Regions from separate parts of the Pseudomonas sp. GZD-222 genome, predicted to be linked through region 2. Evidence: riboswitches for the same ligand, from Rfam matches in the RefSeq annotation. Region 2 holds a riboswitch; the other holds the start of a gene.
The links. Region 2 has a riboswitch for thiamine pyrophosphate ahead of ACO6VD_RS11965 (TenA family protein). Riboswitches for the same ligand answer to the same signal wherever they lie in the genome.
Positions count from the first base shown of each region.

Region 1 (13,237 bases), on a different contig from region 2:
GGACGTCGACGATGTTGCGGGTACCCACCTGATAGCCGATTTCCGTGGCTTCCAGAGCGCTCTGGTTGGAGATGATCGACTGTTTGCGAGCCTGCACCTGCTCTACGTCGGTGTTGACCGCACGGTGCAGGTTACGGGTGTTTTCCACCACCTGGCGGCGCAGGCTTTCACGCTGCTGCTCGCTCTGGCTCAGGCGCTGATAGGCCTCGCGCACTTGCGAGCTGGTCAAGCCGCCGCTGTAGATCGGAATGTTCAGCTGCAGGCCAACGGTGGTCTGTTCGACGTCGCCGCTGATGGGCCCGCCGAGGTTGGGGTTGGTGAAACCGAGGTTGTCGTTGTCGCCTTTCTGGTACTGCGCTACCGCATCCAGGGTTGGCGCGTGCCCGGCCTTGCGCTGGCGCAGGGTTTCTTCGGCGGCGGTGACGGCGTAGTTGGTCGCTTGCAGGTTGAGGTTCTGCTTACCGGCGGTTTCGACCCAGGACTTGGCGTCATTCGGCACCGGGACCTGTACCGGCAGGGTGTGGCGGATGCCCTGGATCGCATCGTAGTTGCGGTTGGTCAGGGTGATCAGTGCTTCGAACGCGTCATCGACCTGGCGCTGCGCGACGATCCGGTTGGCCCGGGCGGTGTCGTAACTGGCCTGGGACTGCAGGACGTCGGTCTTATCCGAAAGGCCGACATCAAAACGTTCATTGGACTGGTCCAGCTGACGCTTGAAAGCGGCTTCTTCGGCTTTGGTCGATGCCAGGTTGTCCTGGGCGCGCAGCACCGCGAAATAGTTCTCGGCAGTTTGCAGGATCAGGTTCTGTTCAGTGGCCGACAACTCCAGCGCTGACTGTTCATTGACGGCCTCGGCAGCCTGCAACTGGAACCAGCGATCGGCACGGAACACCGGCTGGGCCAGGGTCGCCGACCAGGAATTGCCGCTGCGGTTGGAGGTGATCGATGGATCATCGAGCTTGGTCCGGGTGCTCTGCATCTCGGCACCGGCCGAGAGGTTTGGCAACAGACCGGCACGGGCCTGAGGTACCACTTCCTTTTGCGCGCCATAGTTGGCACGGGCTGCCGCGAGGTCGGCGTTGTTGTCCACCGCCTCCTGATAGACGCTGACCAGATCGGTTTTCGCTGACAAGGGCGCATCTGCTGCCCAGGCCATTCCGTTGATAGCACAAGACACGGCGAGGGCCAGTGAAAGTTTGCGCAGCATAGGGCGATCCTTGAACAATTGAGTGTTTCTGAACCGGTGAGTGTAGATGCGCAGGCACTTTGCAACAATCTGCCAATTCAGCCATTTATCGTCACCGTGTCTGTACTGTTGGCTTTGCAGGTGAGTCCAGTCTAGACTGGGCGCGTTCTTGTCGGGGTGCCTTGCGTTGAGGCTGAGATCGGATAATCCGGATCCCGTTGAACCTGATCAGGTTAGCGCCTGCGTAGGGAACAAGATTTCTCGCTTTCCCGGCGAGTCTCTTGTGTCAGGTCCGGGAATGTCGAGTCAGCCGCAAGTCGCTGCAGGCATCCCCGTACATCTGGCACAGCACCGGTCCCGGTGCGTCCGTGCCTTTCAGGTTCTCCCCCGACATTCCACTGCTAGGAAGCCGTCTGGAGAGCCTGTGATGAGTAAACAAGAAAAATACCTTACCAATCTGAGTGAGTCGGCCCAGGTCGATCAACAGTCCGTACAGCCGTTCACCCGTTCGCGCAAAATCTATGTCGAAGGCTCGCGCCCGGACATCCGCGTTCCTATGCGTGAAATCAGCCTGGACGACACCCCGACCGACTTCGGCGGTGAAGCCAATGCGCCGGTGCTGGTCTACGACACGTCCGGCCCCTACACCGACCCTGCTGTGGTCATTGACGTGCGCAAAGGCCTGAGCGATGTGCGCTCGGCCTGGATTGACGCCCGCGGTGACACCGAGCGCCTGGACGGATTGTCGTCGAACTTCGGCCAGCAGCGCCTGGCGGATGCCGAACTGACCAAACTGCGTTTCGCCCATGTGCGCAACCCGCGCCGCGCCAAGGCCGGCGCCAATGTCAGTCAGATGCACTACGCGCGCCAAGGCATCATCACCGCCGAGATGGAATACGTTGCCATCCGCGAGAACATGAAGCTGCAGGAAGCCCGTGCCGCCGGCCTGCTCAAGCAGCAGCACCCGGGCCACAGCTTCGGCGCCAGCATCCCCAAGGAAATCACTGCCGAGTTCGTTCGTGAGGAGATCGCCCGCGGTCGCGCGATCATCCCCGCCAACATCAACCACGTTGAACTGGAGCCGATGATCATCGGCCGCAACTTCCTGGTGAAGATCAACGGCAACATTGGCAACAGCGCGCTGGGTTCTTCCATCGAGGAAGAAGTGGCCAAGCTGACCTGGGGCATTCGCTGGGGTTCGGACACGGTGATGGACCTGTCCACCGGCAAGCACATCCATGAAACCCGTGAGTGGATCATCCGCAACTCGCCGGTGCCAATCGGTACTGTGCCGATCTACCAGGCGCTGGAGAAGGTCAATGGCGTCGCCGAAGACCTGACCTGGGAGCTGTTCCGCGACACCCTGATCGAGCAGGCCGAGCAGGGCGTGGACTACTTCACCATTCACGCCGGCGTGCTGTTGCGTTATGTGCCGCTGACCGCCAAGCGGGTTACCGGCATTGTCAGTCGCGGTGGTTCAATCATGGCCAAGTGGTGCCTGGCGCATCACAAAGAGAACTTCCTTTACACCCATTTCGACGAAATCTGCGAAATCATGAAGGCCTACGACGTCAGCTTCTCGCTGGGCGATGGCCTGCGTCCTGGCTCGATTGCCGACGCCAACGATGAAGCGCAGTTCGGCGAACTGGAAACCCTTGGCGAACTGACCAAGATCGCCTGGAAGCATGACGTGCAGTGCATGATCGAAGGCCCGGGCCACGTGCCGATGCAGTTGATCAAGGAGAATATGGACAAGCAGCTCGAGTGCTGCGACGAAGCGCCGTTCTACACCCTTGGCCCGTTGACCACCGACATCGCTCCGGGTTACGACCACATCACCTCCGGCATCGGTGCGGCGATGATCGGCTGGTTCGGTTGCGCCATGCTTTGCTACGTAACGCCCAAGGAACACCTGGGCCTGCCGAACAAGGATGACGTCAAGACCGGGATCATCACCTACAAGATCGCGGCCCACGCGGCGGACCTCGCCAAGGGTCATCCGGGTGCACAGATCCGTGACAATGCCTTGTCCAAGGCGCGTTTCGAGTTCCGCTGGGAAGACCAGTTCAACCTGGGTCTGGACCCGGACACCGCGCGTTCGTTCCATGACGAGACCCTGCCCAAGGATTCGGCCAAGGTCGCGCACTTCTGCTCGATGTGCGGGCCGAAGTTCTGTTCGATGAAAATCACCCAGGAAGTGCGTGAGTACGCCGCCAACCAGCGCATCGATGCGGTGGATGTGGCGGTCGAGGATGGTATGCGCGAGCAGGCCGAGCGGTTCCGCCAGGAAGGCAGCCAGTTGTACAAAAAGGTGTAACCGCATCGCTGGGCAATCCCGCTCCCACAAACAAGGTGGGAGCGGGATTGCCCAGCGATAGGTTCCCAAGAACAAAAAAACCTCCCTGTCGAGATCACCCTTGTGAGCACACCCAGCCAGTTTTCCCCTGATCACCCGGTCACCGCCGGGCAACGCGTCCTCAGCGGTCGCGATCTCTGTTCCCTATGGTTCTCCCTGGGCATCGGCCTGATGGTGCTGCAGACCGGCGCCTTGCTCGGCCCGGGCCTGGGCCTGGCAGGCGCGGTGCTGGCTATCATCCTCGGTACCACCGTGGGTGTCCTGCTGCTGGCAGCAGTCGGTGTCATTGGCAGTGATACGGGGCTGTCGTCCATGGCCGCCCTGCGGCGCAGTCTCGGTCGCGACGGTGCGCGGCTGCCAGCGCTGCTCAACTTGCTGCAGCTGATCGGCTGGGGTTCGTTCGAAATCATCGTCATGCGTGATGCTGCCAGTTTGCTTGGCGCCCGCGCCTTCGGTGAAGGCAGCGCGCTGACCAACCCCTTGTTGTGGACCCTGTGCTTCGGCGCCCTGGCCACCCTGTTGGCAGTCAGCGGGCCGTTGACCTTCGTGCGCAAGATTCTGCGCAAATGGGGCATCTGGTTGTTGCTCGGGGCCTGCCTGTGGCTGACCTGGAACCTGTTTGCCAAGGCCGACCTTTCTGCCCTCTGGGCGCGCGCCGGCGATGGCTCGATGTCGCTGGCGGTGGGGATCGACATCGCGATCGCCATGCCGTTGTCGTGGTTGCCGCTGATTGCTGACTATTCACGCTTCAGCCGCCATGGCAGCCGCGTGTTCATCGGCACGGCGCTGGGTTATTTCGTCGGCAATATTTGGATGATGTGCCTGGGTGTGGCCTATACCCTGGCCTTTGCCCCGGCGGGCGAGGTCAATACCTTGCTGTTGGCACTGGCGGGCGCCGGCATTGGTATCCCGTTGTTGCTGATTCTGCTCGATGAGTCGGAAAAAGCCTTTGCCGATATCCATTCGGCAGCGGTTTCCACGGGCCTGCTGGTGCGGGTGAAGGTCGAGCACCTGGCCTTGGCAATTGGCGTGCTGTGCACCTTGATTGCCTGTTTCGCGCCGCTGGCGCAGTACCAGAACTTTCTGTTGTTGATCGGTTCGGTGTTCGCACCGCTATTCGGTGTGGTGCTGGTCGACCACTTTATTGTGCGCCGCCGTCGCAGCGACGCCACTCCGATCCAGCGCCTGCACTGGCGCGCGCTGCTGGCCTGGGCCTGCGGTGTAGCCACCTATCATCTGCTGGCGCACTACGCAGCCGATGTCGGCTCGACCCTGCCCGCCTTGCTGCTGGCAGGGTGCGTGTACTGGGCGGCAGCGCCGTCGGTCAGCCGCGACCGGGAAACAACTCCGGCTTGATCACACCGTTCAGGCGCGGGTAGGGGATCTTCAGTTCGATGTGGCCCATGGAATACGGGGCGATGGCATACACTTCGTACTTGAGCACTACCGCGCCGTAGGTCAGGGCGATGTGTGGGGTCTGGCGGAATGGCCAGGTCTTGACGAATTCGGCGTCCTTGTCCATGCCGGTGCTGATCAGCCAGCCCTTGTGGGCTTCCTCGGCGGTCTTCCAGAAGGTCGCCTCCTGGCCGGGTACCAGCATGTCCTGCAGGGTCAGCACCTTGTCCTGCTGGCGCGAGTAGTTGATGAAGCCGCGCCCGGGCATGCCATGGGCGCCGCCGGTGTCCAGATAACTGGACAGCTCGATGATCACCAGTCCGTCATGCTGTTCGCGTACCTTGGCTTGCAGGTAGCTGCTGTTGCGGGTTTCGGCCGTGGCCATGAACTGGTCTTCGTAGGCTTTGAGCGAGCTGGGCAGGGCGCTGCGCTCGTTATCCTGGGTCATTTGCAGCAGACGCTTCTCGACAATCGCGTCCAGTTTTGGATTGGCCGGGAAGTGAATGGTGTCGATATTGACGAGCGGGCAATCGGCCGTGTTGCAACCGGGCTTGATGTGCTCCCAGCGGTCGCGCTTGACCTCCAGTGGCGTGCGCATATTGGGCTGGAACAGGCTTTGACAAGCGCCCAGGGCCAAGGCCAGCACGGCCACGGTAGTTAGTTTCACAAGCGTCATGATGATCCTTGTAAGGCAAAGGTGATCGGGCTTGGACCGTCGGCAAGGCCTTCAGTTCGCCACTAAGCTGAATATCAGCAGGCTGTCTATCCTCGCAGCCCGGCCGGCAACTTTAAAGGGGTGAAACGTGGCGGTGCGCAGGTTAGGATTGCGCGATGCGGTACACGAGGTAATGAGGATTCCCATGTCAGACACGCTTAAACCTGTACCCACGGACGTCGAAATCGTCGAACGGGTCAACTGCTTCAAAGGCTTTTACCAGCTCGACAGGGTGCGCCTGCGCCACGAACTGTTTGCTGGTGGCATGGGCCGCGAGATCAGTCGCGAGCTGTTCGTGCGTCACGATGCCGTCTGTGTGCTGCCTTACGATGCCGTGCGTGATGAGGTGGTGTTGATCGAGCAGTTTCGCGTCGGGGCGATGGGCAAGGTTGGCAATCCCTGGCTGATCGAACTGGTCGCCGGTCTGATCGATAAAGATGAAGCGCCGGAAGAAGTTGCACACCGCGAAGCGCAGGAGGAAGCTGGACTGGTGTTCAACGCGCTGTGGCCAATGACCCGGTATTTCCCGTCTCCTGGCGGCAGCGATGAGTTTGTGCACTTGTACCTGGGTCAGTGCAGCAGCGTTGGGGCGGGCGGCTTGCACGGGCTGGAGGAAGAGGGTGAGGATATTCGCGTGAAGGTCTGGGCGTTCGAGGATGCCTTGCAGGCCGTACGCGATGGGCTGATTGCCAACGCAGCAAGCATTATTGCCTTGCAGTGGCTGGCTTTGAACCGGGATGAAGTCAGGGGGCTATGGTCGTGAATCTGTTGCGCGAACGCTACCGGGTCGATCTGGTCGGGTTGCAGGCTGCCTGCGAGGCCAACTATGCGCGTTTGATGCGCCTGTTGCCGGACATGCGCAGCACCATGAGTTCGCGCCGGATCGGTATGACCCAGGGTGACCAGATGCTCGGTGTGCTGGTCCTCGATGTGGTGCTCGCCTGTCCCTACACCACCACCCTGCGTGTGCGCCAGGAGCACAGCCTGCCCTGGCTGCCGGTGCCGCAGCTGGAAGTGCAGGTGTACCACGATGCGCGCATGGCCGAAGTGGTCAGCGCTGAGCATGCCCGGCGTTTTCGCAGCATCTATCCCTATCCGAACGCGGCGATGCACCAGCCTGACGAAAAAGCCCAGCTCAACCTGTTCCTGGGTGAGTGGCTCAGTCATTGCCTGGCGTGTGGCCATGAATTGGCCGCAGTACGCTGAAATGTGACGTCCGTCGTTTTCGCCTGTTTGCGCCAACGCAGCTTGCCGCCATAATCGTGCTGAATCCGTTCAAGGAGTCGGCCCTTGCCGCAACAATCCATTCCGCTTGATGATGCGCCGGTACATCTGGTGCAGCTCACCGACAGCCATTTGTTTGCTGACCCGCAAGGTACGCTGCTGGGCATGAACACCCGCGAGAGTCTGCAGCGGGTGATTGAAAAGGTGTGTGAAGAGCAGCCGCGGATCGACGTGTTGCTGGCTACAGGCGATTTGTCCCAGGACGGCTCCGAAGAATCCTACAGGTGCTTTCGCGATCTAACGGCAAGCTTTGAGGCCCCGACCCGCTGGCTTGCCGGTAACCATGATGAACCACTACCGATGGAGCAGGCTGCGCAAGGCACCGATTTGCTCAACCCGCAGCTGGATATCGGTAACTGGCGCATCCTAATGCTCAATTCGGCCGTGCCGGGTTCGGTACCGGGGGTGCTTGATGAGGGCCAGTTGGCTTTGCTTGAGCGGTCTCTGGGGGAAGCACCTGAACGTCATCACCTGATCTGTTTCCACCACCAGCCGGTGCCCATTGGCTGCGCCTGGATGGCACCGATCGGGTTACGTAATGCCGACGCACTGTTTGCCCTGCTGCAGGGTTATCCACAGGTGCGGGGGCTGCTCTGGGGGCATGTCCATCAGGAGTGGGACCAGCTGCGTGACGGCGTGCGCTTGCTGGCCTCGCCTTCCACCTGTATTCAGTTCGAGCCGGGTAGCGAGGACTTCAAAGTCGGTGAGCAGGCCCCTGGCTATCGCTGGCTGCGCTTGCATAGCGATGGTTTGATTGAGACTGGCGTGTCACGGGTGATCGGCTTCGAATTCACGGTCGACTATGAAGGCGACGGCTATTAAGTGTTGCTGAATGGGTGAAACTGCTCCATCTGCCGTCGAACAGGCTAAAATGCGCGCTTTCCTGCCTGGTACCGCCAGGCAATTCACGTGCACCGGGGGCGGCATGTCGGGTTCGATTCTCTATATACACGGGTTCAACAGCGCGCCCTCGTCCAGGAAAGCCTGCCAACTGGTCGCCGTGATGGAGCAGATCGGCCTGGCCGAGAAACTGCGCGTGCCAGCCCTGCACCATCACCCGCGTCAGGCCATGGCCCAGCTCGAGGCCGCGCTTGCCGAGCTCGAATCGCCATTACTGGTCGGCAGCTCGCTCGGCGGCTACTATGCCACCCATCTGGCCGAGCGCCATGGGCTCAAGGCGTTGCTGGTCAACCCGGCGGTCAACCCGCACCAGCGTTTCGACGGTTTTTTGGGTACCCAACAAAACCATTACACCGGAGAGACCTGGGAACTGACCCTGGATCACGTGCAGGCCCTGGCCGAGCTAGAAGTTGCGCCGCCTACCGACGGCAGCCGCTATCAAATCTGGCTGCAAACCGCCGACGAGACCCTGGATTACCGCCAGGCCGAGCAGTTCTACCGGGCCTGTGCCCTGCGTATCCAGGCCGGCGGCGACCACAGCTTTCAGGGCTTCGCCGAGCGCCTGCCAGCCTTGTTGAGCTTTGCCGGTATTGCCCCACAGCAGTACCAATCGCTCGATTTTTCTGTATTTTGATGACTTATTTTCACCCACGACTGACGACGAGTACCCATGGCCATTCCCAGCGCTAGTGCCTATAACGCAGACGCCATCGAAGTCCTCTCGGGCCTTGACCCGGTGCGCAAGCGCCCGGGCATGTACACCGACACCAGCCGACCGAACCACCTGGCCCAGGAAGTCATCGACAACAGCGTCGACGAAGCCCTGGCCGGGCACGCCAAGTCGGTACAGGTGATCCTGCATGCCGACCATTCGCTGGAAGTGTCCGACGACGGTCGCGGCATGCCGGTGGACATCCACCCTGAAGAGGGTGTGTCCGGGGTCGAGCTGATCCTCACCAAGCTGCACGCCGGCGGCAAGTTCTCCAACAAGAACTACCAGTTCTCCGGCGGTCTGCACGGCGTTGGTATCTCTGTGGTCAACGCCTTGTCCACCCAGGTTCGGGTCAAGGTCAAGCGTGATGGCAACGAGTACCAGATGACCTTTGCCGACGGCTACAAGGCCAGCGAGCTGGAAGTGGTCGGTTCGGTCGGCAAGCGCAACACCGGCACCAGCGTGTACTTCTCGCCGGACCCGAAGTATTTCGATTCGCCGAAGTTCTCCATCAGCCGCCTCAAGCATGTCTTGAAGGCCAAGGCGGTGCTGTGCCCGGGGCTGCTGGTCAGCTTCGAGGACAAAGCCAGCGGCGAGAAGGTCGAATGGCACTACGAAGACGGTCTGCGCTCTTACCTGGTCGATTCGGTCAGTGAGTTCCTGCGCCTGCCCGACGAGCCGTTCTGCGGCAGCCTGGCGGGTAACAAGGAAGCTGCCGACTGGGCCCTGTTGTGGTTGCCCGAAGGTGGCGACAGCATCCAGGAAAGTTACGTCAACCTGATTCCTACCGCCCAGGGCGGTACGCACGTCAACGGCCTGCGCCAGGGCCTGCTCGACGCCATGCGCGAGTTCTGCGAGTTCCGCAATCTGTTGCCACGCGGAGTCAAGCTGGCGCCTGAAGACGTTTGGGAACGCATCAGCTTCGTCCTGTCGATGAAAATGCAGGAGCCGCAATTCTCCGGGCAGACCAAGGAACGCCTGTCGTCCCGTGAGGCCGCTGCGTTCGTCTCCGGGGTGGTCAAGGACGCCTTCAGCCTGTGGCTTAACGCGAACCCCGAGCTGGGCATGCAGCTTGCCGAACTGGCGATCAACAACGCCGGACGTCGACTCAAGGCGAGCAAAAAGGTCGAGCGCAAGCGCGTCACCCAGGGCCCGGCTTTACCGGGCAAGCTGGCCGACTGCGCCGGGCAGGACCCGATGCGTGCCGAGCTGTTCCTGGTTGAGGGTGACTCTGCAGGTGGCTCGGCCAAGCAGGCGCGTGACAAGGAGTTTCAGGCGATTCTGCCGCTGCGCGGCAAGATCCTCAACACCTGGGAAGTAGACGGTGGCGAAGTCCTGGCCAGCCAGGAAGTGCACAACATCGCCGTGGCCATCGGCGTCGATCCCGGCGCGGCCGACATGAGCCAGCTGCGTTACGGCAAGATCTGCATCCTGGCCGACGCCGACTCCGACGGTTTGCACATTGCCACGTTGCTCTGCGCGCTGTTCGTTCAGCATTTCCGCCCGCTGGTCGAGGCCGGCCATGTCTACGTGGCCATGCCGCCGCTCTACCGTATCGATCTGGGCAAAGAGATCTACTACGCCCTGGACGAGGCCGAGCGCGATGGCATTCTCGATCGCCTGGTCGCCGAGAAGAAGCGTGGCAAACCGCAGGTCACGCGATTTAAGGGGCTGGGTGAAATGAACCCGCCTCAGCTGCGCGAAACCACCATGGACCCGAACACCCGCCGCCTGGTCCAGTTGACCCTGGAAGACCTGGAAGGCACCCGCGAAATCATGGACATGCTGCTGGCCAAGAAACGCGCCGGTGACCGCAAGAACTGGTTGGAGTCCAAAGGCAATCTGGCCGAGGTACTGGCTTGATCCGTGCCCTGCTGGCAGCAGTCCTGAGCGTTTTTGCCCTGTCATCGCAGGCTGCGCCATGGCCGGAGCTGAAGTTTGTCGCCGAGTATCCGGTCGAGGGTATGCGCGGTGGCAACCTGTCGGGCCTGGCCTTGTGCAAGGGCGAGTTGTGGACGGTATCCGACCGCGATGACGATCTGATCTACCGGCTCAATACCAAGGCGCCGGTCTGGCAGGCCGAGTCGGTGCCCGTGGCTGCACCGCCGGTACCGGACAGCGGCTTGCCCTGGGGCATACGTTCGCGGACCTGGGCTGCTGGCCAGGTGCGCGGTGGTGATCTGGATTTCGAAGGCATCAGTTGTGACGCTGCAGGCAATCGCTATCTGGTCAGCGAGGCGCATGCTGCTGTGCTGCAGATACCGGTCGACGGCGCGCCGAACTGGCTGAAGATCGACCCGAGCATGGTTCGTCAGGCGCGGGCCAGTGGCATGCTCCTGCACTTCAATGCCTTGTTCGAAGGCCTGGCTGTGAGTCCGGCCGGTGACCGCATCTGGCTTGCGGCCGAGCGCGAGCGCCGCGGCCTGCTGCTGATCAACCGGCAGCAGACCGTATGGAATTGCGCGGACGGTTGTGTGCTGCTCAGCGAGGCCGGGGTCGAAATGCAGCCGTCGCAGATGCCGGGTGCCCGCGCGCTGCCGCGGGATTTTGCTGACCTTGCGCTGTTCAACGACAAGCTCTTCACCCTCGAACGCAACGCCCACCGTATCTGTCGGCGCGACGCGGCAGCAGGCAAGGTCGAGCGCTGCTGGTCGTACGCCGAGGGTGCACTGGCTGAGCCGCGTCTGTACACCCAGCCATTTGGCCTGGCCGAGGCCTTGGTGATCGATGCCGAAGGCGCCTGGATTGGCGTGGACAACAACGGCGCGACCCGCAACGATGGCGAGTCACGACCGATTGTCTGGCGTTTCGCCGCGCCGGTTGGCGGCTGGAGTGCCAAGTCGTGAGTCAGCCACCAGGCAAGCGTGCCGGCAGGGTACTGCTGGTCCTGGCCTGGGCGGCCGGATTGTTCCTGGCTACACGATTCTTCGGCGATTGGGAGCAGCGTCAGGCCAATCCCAATACGCAGGTGCGTTCCGAACACGGCGAAGGCTTTATCGAGGTGCAACTGGCAGGTAACGGCCAGGGCCACTTTGTCGCCGATGGTCAGATCAATGGCCAGGCGGTACATTTTCTCCTCGATACCGGCGCAACTGATGTGGCAATCCCCGAGCGGCTGGGTGCAAAGCTGGATCTGCAGCGCGGTACCCCGGTGATGCTCAGTACGGCCAATGGCCGTACCCAAGGCTATCGCACGCGTCTGGACACGCTGCAACTGGGTGACATCCTGTTGCGCGACGTGCGCGCGCTGGTCGTGCCAGGGCTGGATGGCGACCAGGTACTACTGGGCATGAGCGCCTTGAAACAACTCGAATTTACCCAGCGTAGTGGCACCTTGCTGCTGCGCCAGAACCTGAAATGATGAGGCCCGCATGAGCGACTCCCTTGATCTCAGCCTCGATGGCGTAGAGCGCCGGTCACTGGCTGACTTCACCGAACAGGCCTACCTCAACTATTCCATGTACGTGATCATGGATCGCGCCTTGCCGCACATCGGCGACGGCCTGAAGCCGGTGCAGCGACGCATCGTCTATGCCATGAGCGAACTGGGCCTGGATGCCGATTCCAAGCACAAGAAGTCGGCACGTACCGTTGGTGACGTACTCGGCAAGTTCCACCCCCACGGCGATTCGGCGTGCTACGAAGCGATGGTGCTGATGGCCCAGCCGTTCAGCTACCGCTACACCCTGGTCGATGGCCAGGGCAACTGGGGTGCACCGGACGATCCGAAATCGTTCGCTGCCATGCGCTATACCGAAGCACGTCTGTCGCGTTATTCCGAAGTGTTGCTCAGCGAGCTGGGTCAGGGCACTGCCGACTGGGTCCCGAACTTTGACGGTACCCTGGATGAGCCTGCGGTGCTGCCGGCGCGTTTGCCGAACATCCTGCTCAACGGCACCACGGGCATTGCCGTGGGCATGGCCACCGACGTGCCGCCGCATAACCTGCGCGAAGTCGCCAGCGCCTGCGTGCGCTTGCTGGATGAGCCCAAGGCCACGGTCGAGCAGCTTTGCGAGCATATCCAGGGGCCGGATTATCCGACCGAAGCCGAGATCATCACGCCGCGTTCCGAGCTGCTGAAAATCTACGAAAGCGGTCGCGGCTCGGTGCGCATGCGCGCGGTCTACCGCATTGAAGATGGCGACATCGTGGTCACGGCGCTGCCGCATCAGGTTTCCGGGGCCAAGGTACTGGAGCAGATCGCTGCGCAGATGCAGGCCAAGAAGCTGCCAATGGTGGCCGACCTGCGCGACGAGTCGGACCACGAGAACCCGTGCCGGATCGTGATCATTGCCCGCTCCAACCGGGTTGATCTCGACGAACTGATGCAGCACCTGTTCGCTACTACCGACCTTGAGTCCAGCTATCGGGTCAACGTCAATATCATTGGCCTGGATGGTCGTCCGCAGCTGAAGAACCTGCGTGCGCTGCTGGTCGAGTGGCTCGAATTCCGCGTGCAGACCGTACGTCGCCGCCTGAAATTCCGTCTCGACAAGGTCGAGCGTCGCCTGCACCTGCTCGAAGGTTTGCTGGTTGCGTTCCTCAACCTGGATGAAGTGATCCACATCATCCGCACCGAGGAGCAGCCAAAAGCCGCACTGATCGCCCGTTTCGACCTCACCGAAACCCAGGCCGAGTACATCCTCGAAACCCGTCTGCGCCAGTTGGCGCGGCTGGAAGAGATGAAGA
Region 1 is NZ_JBMOWO010000084.1:303-13,539, forward strand. It holds gene ACO6VD_RS16730 (TolC family outer membrane protein) at 1-1,207, opposite strand, end outside; TPP riboswitch at 1,350-1,454, shown strand; gene thiC (phosphomethylpyrimidine synthase ThiC) at 1,614-3,503, shown strand; gene cytX (putative hydroxymethylpyrimidine transporter CytX) at 3,606-4,898, shown strand; gene ACO6VD_RS16745 (RsiV family protein) at 4,867-5,613, opposite strand; gene ACO6VD_RS16750 (NUDIX domain-containing protein) at 5,798-6,415, shown strand; gene ACO6VD_RS16755 (DUF1249 domain-containing protein) at 6,406-6,858, shown strand; gene cpdA (3',5'-cyclic-AMP phosphodiesterase) at 6,943-7,758, shown strand; gene ACO6VD_RS16765 (YqiA/YcfP family alpha/beta fold hydrolase) at 7,862-8,470, shown strand; gene parE (DNA topoisomerase IV subunit B) at 8,507-10,411, shown strand; gene ACO6VD_RS16775 (esterase-like activity of phytase family protein) at 10,408-11,394, shown strand; gene ACO6VD_RS16780 (retropepsin-like aspartic protease family protein) at 11,391-11,909, shown strand; gene parC (DNA topoisomerase IV subunit A) at 11,920-13,237, shown strand, end outside.
Region 1: linked by a shared signal. The riboswitch ahead of thiC (phosphomethylpyrimidine synthase ThiC) and the one ahead of ACO6VD_RS11965 (TenA family protein) in region 2 are both predicted to bind thiamine pyrophosphate.

Region 2 (4,275 bases):
GCTGCCGGGGCGCAACTTTGTATCGTGATAATCCGAAGCTCTGCAGTGCACGAGCGGAAATTATCAACCTACTGGTTCAGGGTTCTTGCCATGCCTTTGAAGGCTTACCGTCCCCGTCGTGAAGAATTCCGGCGTTTCTATACCATCGGCACACGCTGGGGTGACCATGACTCTTATGGTCATGTGCAGAACGTCGTCTATTACTCGTTCTTCGACTCGGCGATCAGTCATTTCCTGGTGGAGCAGGGGACGCTGGATATCGACAACAGCCCGGTAATCGGACTGATTGTCGAATCAAGCTGCACCTTCTACTCGCCGATCACCTTTCCCGAGCAGGTGACAGTGGGCTTGCGCATTGCCCACCTGGGCACCAGCAGTGCCCGTTACGAACTCGGGATCTTCCGCAACGACGAGCGCGAAGTCTCGGCGCTGGGTTACGTTGTGTATGTGTACGTGGACCGGGCGAGCAACAAGCCGGTGGCTATCCCGGCGTTGGTGCGCGATGAGCTGGGAACACTGACAGACTGACTGCGCTTGTTGTAGGAGCGGATTCATCGAGTGGATTCATCCGCGATGGGGCGCGGCGCGGCCCCAAAAACCGGGCCTGCTGCGCAGGCCATCGCGGATGAATCCGCTCCTACAGGTCCCCGCGTTCAAGCCGCATCCAGGCCCATTTGCCAGAAGTCTGCTTCCAGCCGCGAGGCCTGAGCAAACAACGTGGCCAGCTCCTCGAAACGTCGCTCAGTCATCGCCCGCGACGCCAGGTCATCAAGGTGCGCCCGGGCCGCCGTGGCGACGCCTTGATAGCCCGCCCCGGCGTACTCTCCGATCCAGTCCCGATACGGATGCTCAGCCAGTGCTTCAATGCCGTCTGGGGTCAGGTTGCGGCCAATTTCCGCGTAACCGATGACACAAGGGGCCAGCGCTACATGCAGGTCGAGCAGATCCCCGGCCGCACCGCAGTCCAGGACGAAACGGGTGTAAGCAACGGTCGCCTGGTGTTCCGGCGTCGCGGCCAGGTCCTCGGGCGACAACCCCCAACGCTGGCACAGACGCACGTGCAGTTCGGTTTCATCGAGAATCGCCGCCAGCCCGGCTTGCGCGGCGCGGATGTCGGCGAGTGTGCGGCTCTTGTAGGCGGCCAGCGCCCACGAACGGGCGAACTGGATCAGAAACAGATAGTCCTGTACCAGGTACTTGCGAAAGGCCGGCTGGGCCAAGGTGCCGGCACCCATCTGGCGGACGAAATCGTGGTCGACGTAACTGTTCCAGTCGGCGGCGGCGGCCTGTTTCAGGCGGTCAAAGATGTCCATGGGTTATTCCTTGATGTCGTAGGCAGCGTCGAAGAAGGCGTGTTCCAGGGCAACAGCGCGCAGGAAAAAATCGGTACTGATGTGAGCTTGCGCCGGTCCCACCCGGTCCAGCTCGGCACGCAGAAACGCCACGAAGCTCTGGAAGTCCGGGTTGTCGTGCAGGGTGATCCATTCGGCGTGTTCGAAGCGTGGCGGCAGTTGTTTCGGTGCGCGCAGCGCCCAATCCAGGTACAGCCCCTCGGCGACGTTGAGCACCGCCAGGGCAGCGGCATAGGAACGGGTAGCAGCCGCTTCGCGCATGATTGCCTTGAAGCCTGCGGTCGGCACCGAATCGGGGGCGTTCTGGCGCTGCGCCTCGCTGACCCCGAGCGCCTCGAAAGCACGCAGGAAATAGGTGTTTTCCTCACCCGAAATCACCCCGGTGAAGCGCCCCAGGCGGATGCGCGCCTCGAAGGTGTCGGCACTGGCAATGGCCGCGCCGAGCAAGGTCAGGAACGCATCGATGAAGCGGTGATCCTGGATCAGGTAATTGATCAGCACCGCATCGTCCAGCGTGCCATCGAGCAGCTCGTTGACGAAGCGGTGCTCGATCGATTGCGTCCAGCTTGGCTCGCTCTGACGGCGAAGGGTGTCGGTGAAGCGTTCGGTCATCGTGCTGTCCTCGAAATGGGCGACAGCGAGACCGGGTAAAGCTGACATGGGCGGCCTCGCAGTGAGACCGGCAAAAAGGCAGGTTGGCAATCCCCATCCCTTCGCCGGCATGATCCGGATCAGGTTCGAAGGGTCACCGCGCTGCAGCTGTCAGCGGTTTCTCAGCCCGTTGCCGGGCTCCCCTTGGTGGCCGAATCTATACAGCAAGCGAGGAGGATTGTCACGTTGGCTGCTAGTGAATACTGGATGCCAGTTCGAAGATCGGCATGTACATCAGGATCACGATCAAGCCGATCAGCAGGCCGATAAAGGTCATCAGCAGCGGTTCGAACAGACGCACGAACCACTCGATCCAGCGGCTGATTTCTTCGTCGTAGAAGTCGGCGCTGCGCTCCATCATCTGCCCGAGATTGCCCGACTGCTCGCCGGCACGCAGCAAGCGCAGCGACACCGGCGTCACCAGTTGCCCGGCCTCCAGCGCCGCGGACAATGACAGCCCTTCACGCACGCGCTCACAGGCATGCTCAAGGCGCTGCTTGGCGGCGACGCCGAGCAGGCCGCGGGCCATTTCCATCGCCGTGAGAATCGGGATGCCGCCCTGCAGCAGAATGCCCAGCGAGCGGTAGAAACGTGCCAGTTCATACATCACCAGGCGCCGGTGCAGGGCCGGCAGGCGCTCCAGCTGGCGGTTCAGCCAGCGTCGCACCCGCGGGTCGCGGCGCAGAACGAACGAACTGCTCACCAGTCCGAGAAAACCCAGGCCCATTGGCGCCTGGTGGGCATGCAGGAACATCCCGGCTTGCATCAGCCAGCGCGACAGCCAGGGCAGTTCGGTGCCCAGGCCCTCGAACACCAGGCTGAAGCGCGGCACCACATAGCCCATCAAGAACAGCACCACGCCACCGCCGACTATCAACAGCAGCAAGGGATAGATCGAGGCGCTGACGATCTTCTGCCGCACTTCGTCCATGCGCTGGCGGTAGGCGACGTAACGCCCCAGGGCATCACCGAGGGCGCCGGTCTTCTCGCTCGATTGCACCAGGGCGATATACAGCGCTGGAAACACGCTGGGCAACTGGCCGAGCGCCTGGGAAAAGGACTTGCCTTCATAGAGCAGGCGCACCAATTCACCGAGGGTTTTGCGAGCCTGCGGCGCCGCCTCTTTTTCCGCCAGGCTTTCCAGCGCGTCAATCAGCGGCAGGCCGGCATTGAGCAGGGTGGTCAGTTCCTGGCTGAACAGCACCAGGTCAAAGGTTTCGCTGCGGCGCCAACGCAATTTGCCGAAGCGCTCGCAGTTACGCACGCTGACCACCCGCAAGCCTTGTTGCTCGGCCTGCAGGCGGGCCTGTCCGGCGTCCTGGGCGTCCAGCGTGAGCAGGACCACCCCGGATTTCCCCAGTGCCTTGAGCTCGTAGCGCATGTGCTGATCCTCCGCTTACTGCCAGCTGGTGACCTCAGCGTTCTCGCCTTCACCGCCAGGCTGGCCGTCCTTGCCCATGGAGAGCAGGTCGTACTCGCCGTTTTCACCGGGTTGGCGGTAGATGTAATTGCGTCCCCACGGGTCCTGAGGGACTTTTTTCTGCAGGTAGGGGCCAGACCAGCGGGTCTCGTCACTGGGGGCGGTGACCAGCGCCTGCAGGCCTTGCTCAGAATTGGGGTAATGCCCCACCTCCAGGCGATACAGGTCCAGGGCCTTGCTCAAGCCTTCAATCTGCGCCCGCGCCACCTTGGCCTCCGAGCGCCCCAACTGACTGAAGTACTTGGGGGCGACGATGCCGGCAAGCAGCCCCAGTACCACCAACACCACCAGCAGTTCGAGCAGGGTGAATCCTTGTTGCGCGTACTTTTTTTTGTTCATGACAAGGCCCTCCGTAGTGCGCCTGCAAGGGCTTATGCAATTGCCGTGCGCGTCTGCGCCAAGCCTTTGCGCCACGGGCCTGGCAAGGCGGCACAGTGCTTGCGTCAGTAGCTCAGAGCCTCGGCAATCGGGGCAAATGCCCCACTTTTCGGGGGAACGCAACGGGGAGGGCGGCACCATGCGCTGGCTCACTGCAGGACTGTTTGTCTGGCTGACCTGGACCCACCCGGTCCAGGCCGATGTGTATATCTCGATCAAGGCCGATGGCGGCTATGTACTGTCCAACGTTCACCGAGCGGGGCGGACCTATCAACGGGTCATCAGCGAGCCTGGGGCGAGCCTGGCCAGCAGCGGCCAGGCCGAGCTGATCACCGGCATGCCCTACGCCGAACTGGTGGCGGCAGCGGCCGAAGCCAATGACCTGCCTGCTGCACTGCTGCATGCGGTGATCCA
Region 2 is NZ_JBMOWO010000065.1:435-4,709, reverse strand. It holds gene ACO6VD_RS11975 (acyl-CoA thioesterase) at 91-528, shown strand; gene ACO6VD_RS11970 (TenA family protein) at 654-1,313, opposite strand; gene ACO6VD_RS11965 (TenA family protein) at 1,317-1,964, opposite strand; TPP riboswitch at 2,044-2,158, opposite strand; gene ACO6VD_RS11960 (type II secretion system F family protein) at 2,197-3,384, opposite strand; gene gspG (type II secretion system major pseudopilin GspG) at 3,400-3,822, opposite strand; gene ACO6VD_RS11950 (lytic transglycosylase domain-containing protein) at 4,001-4,275, shown strand, end outside.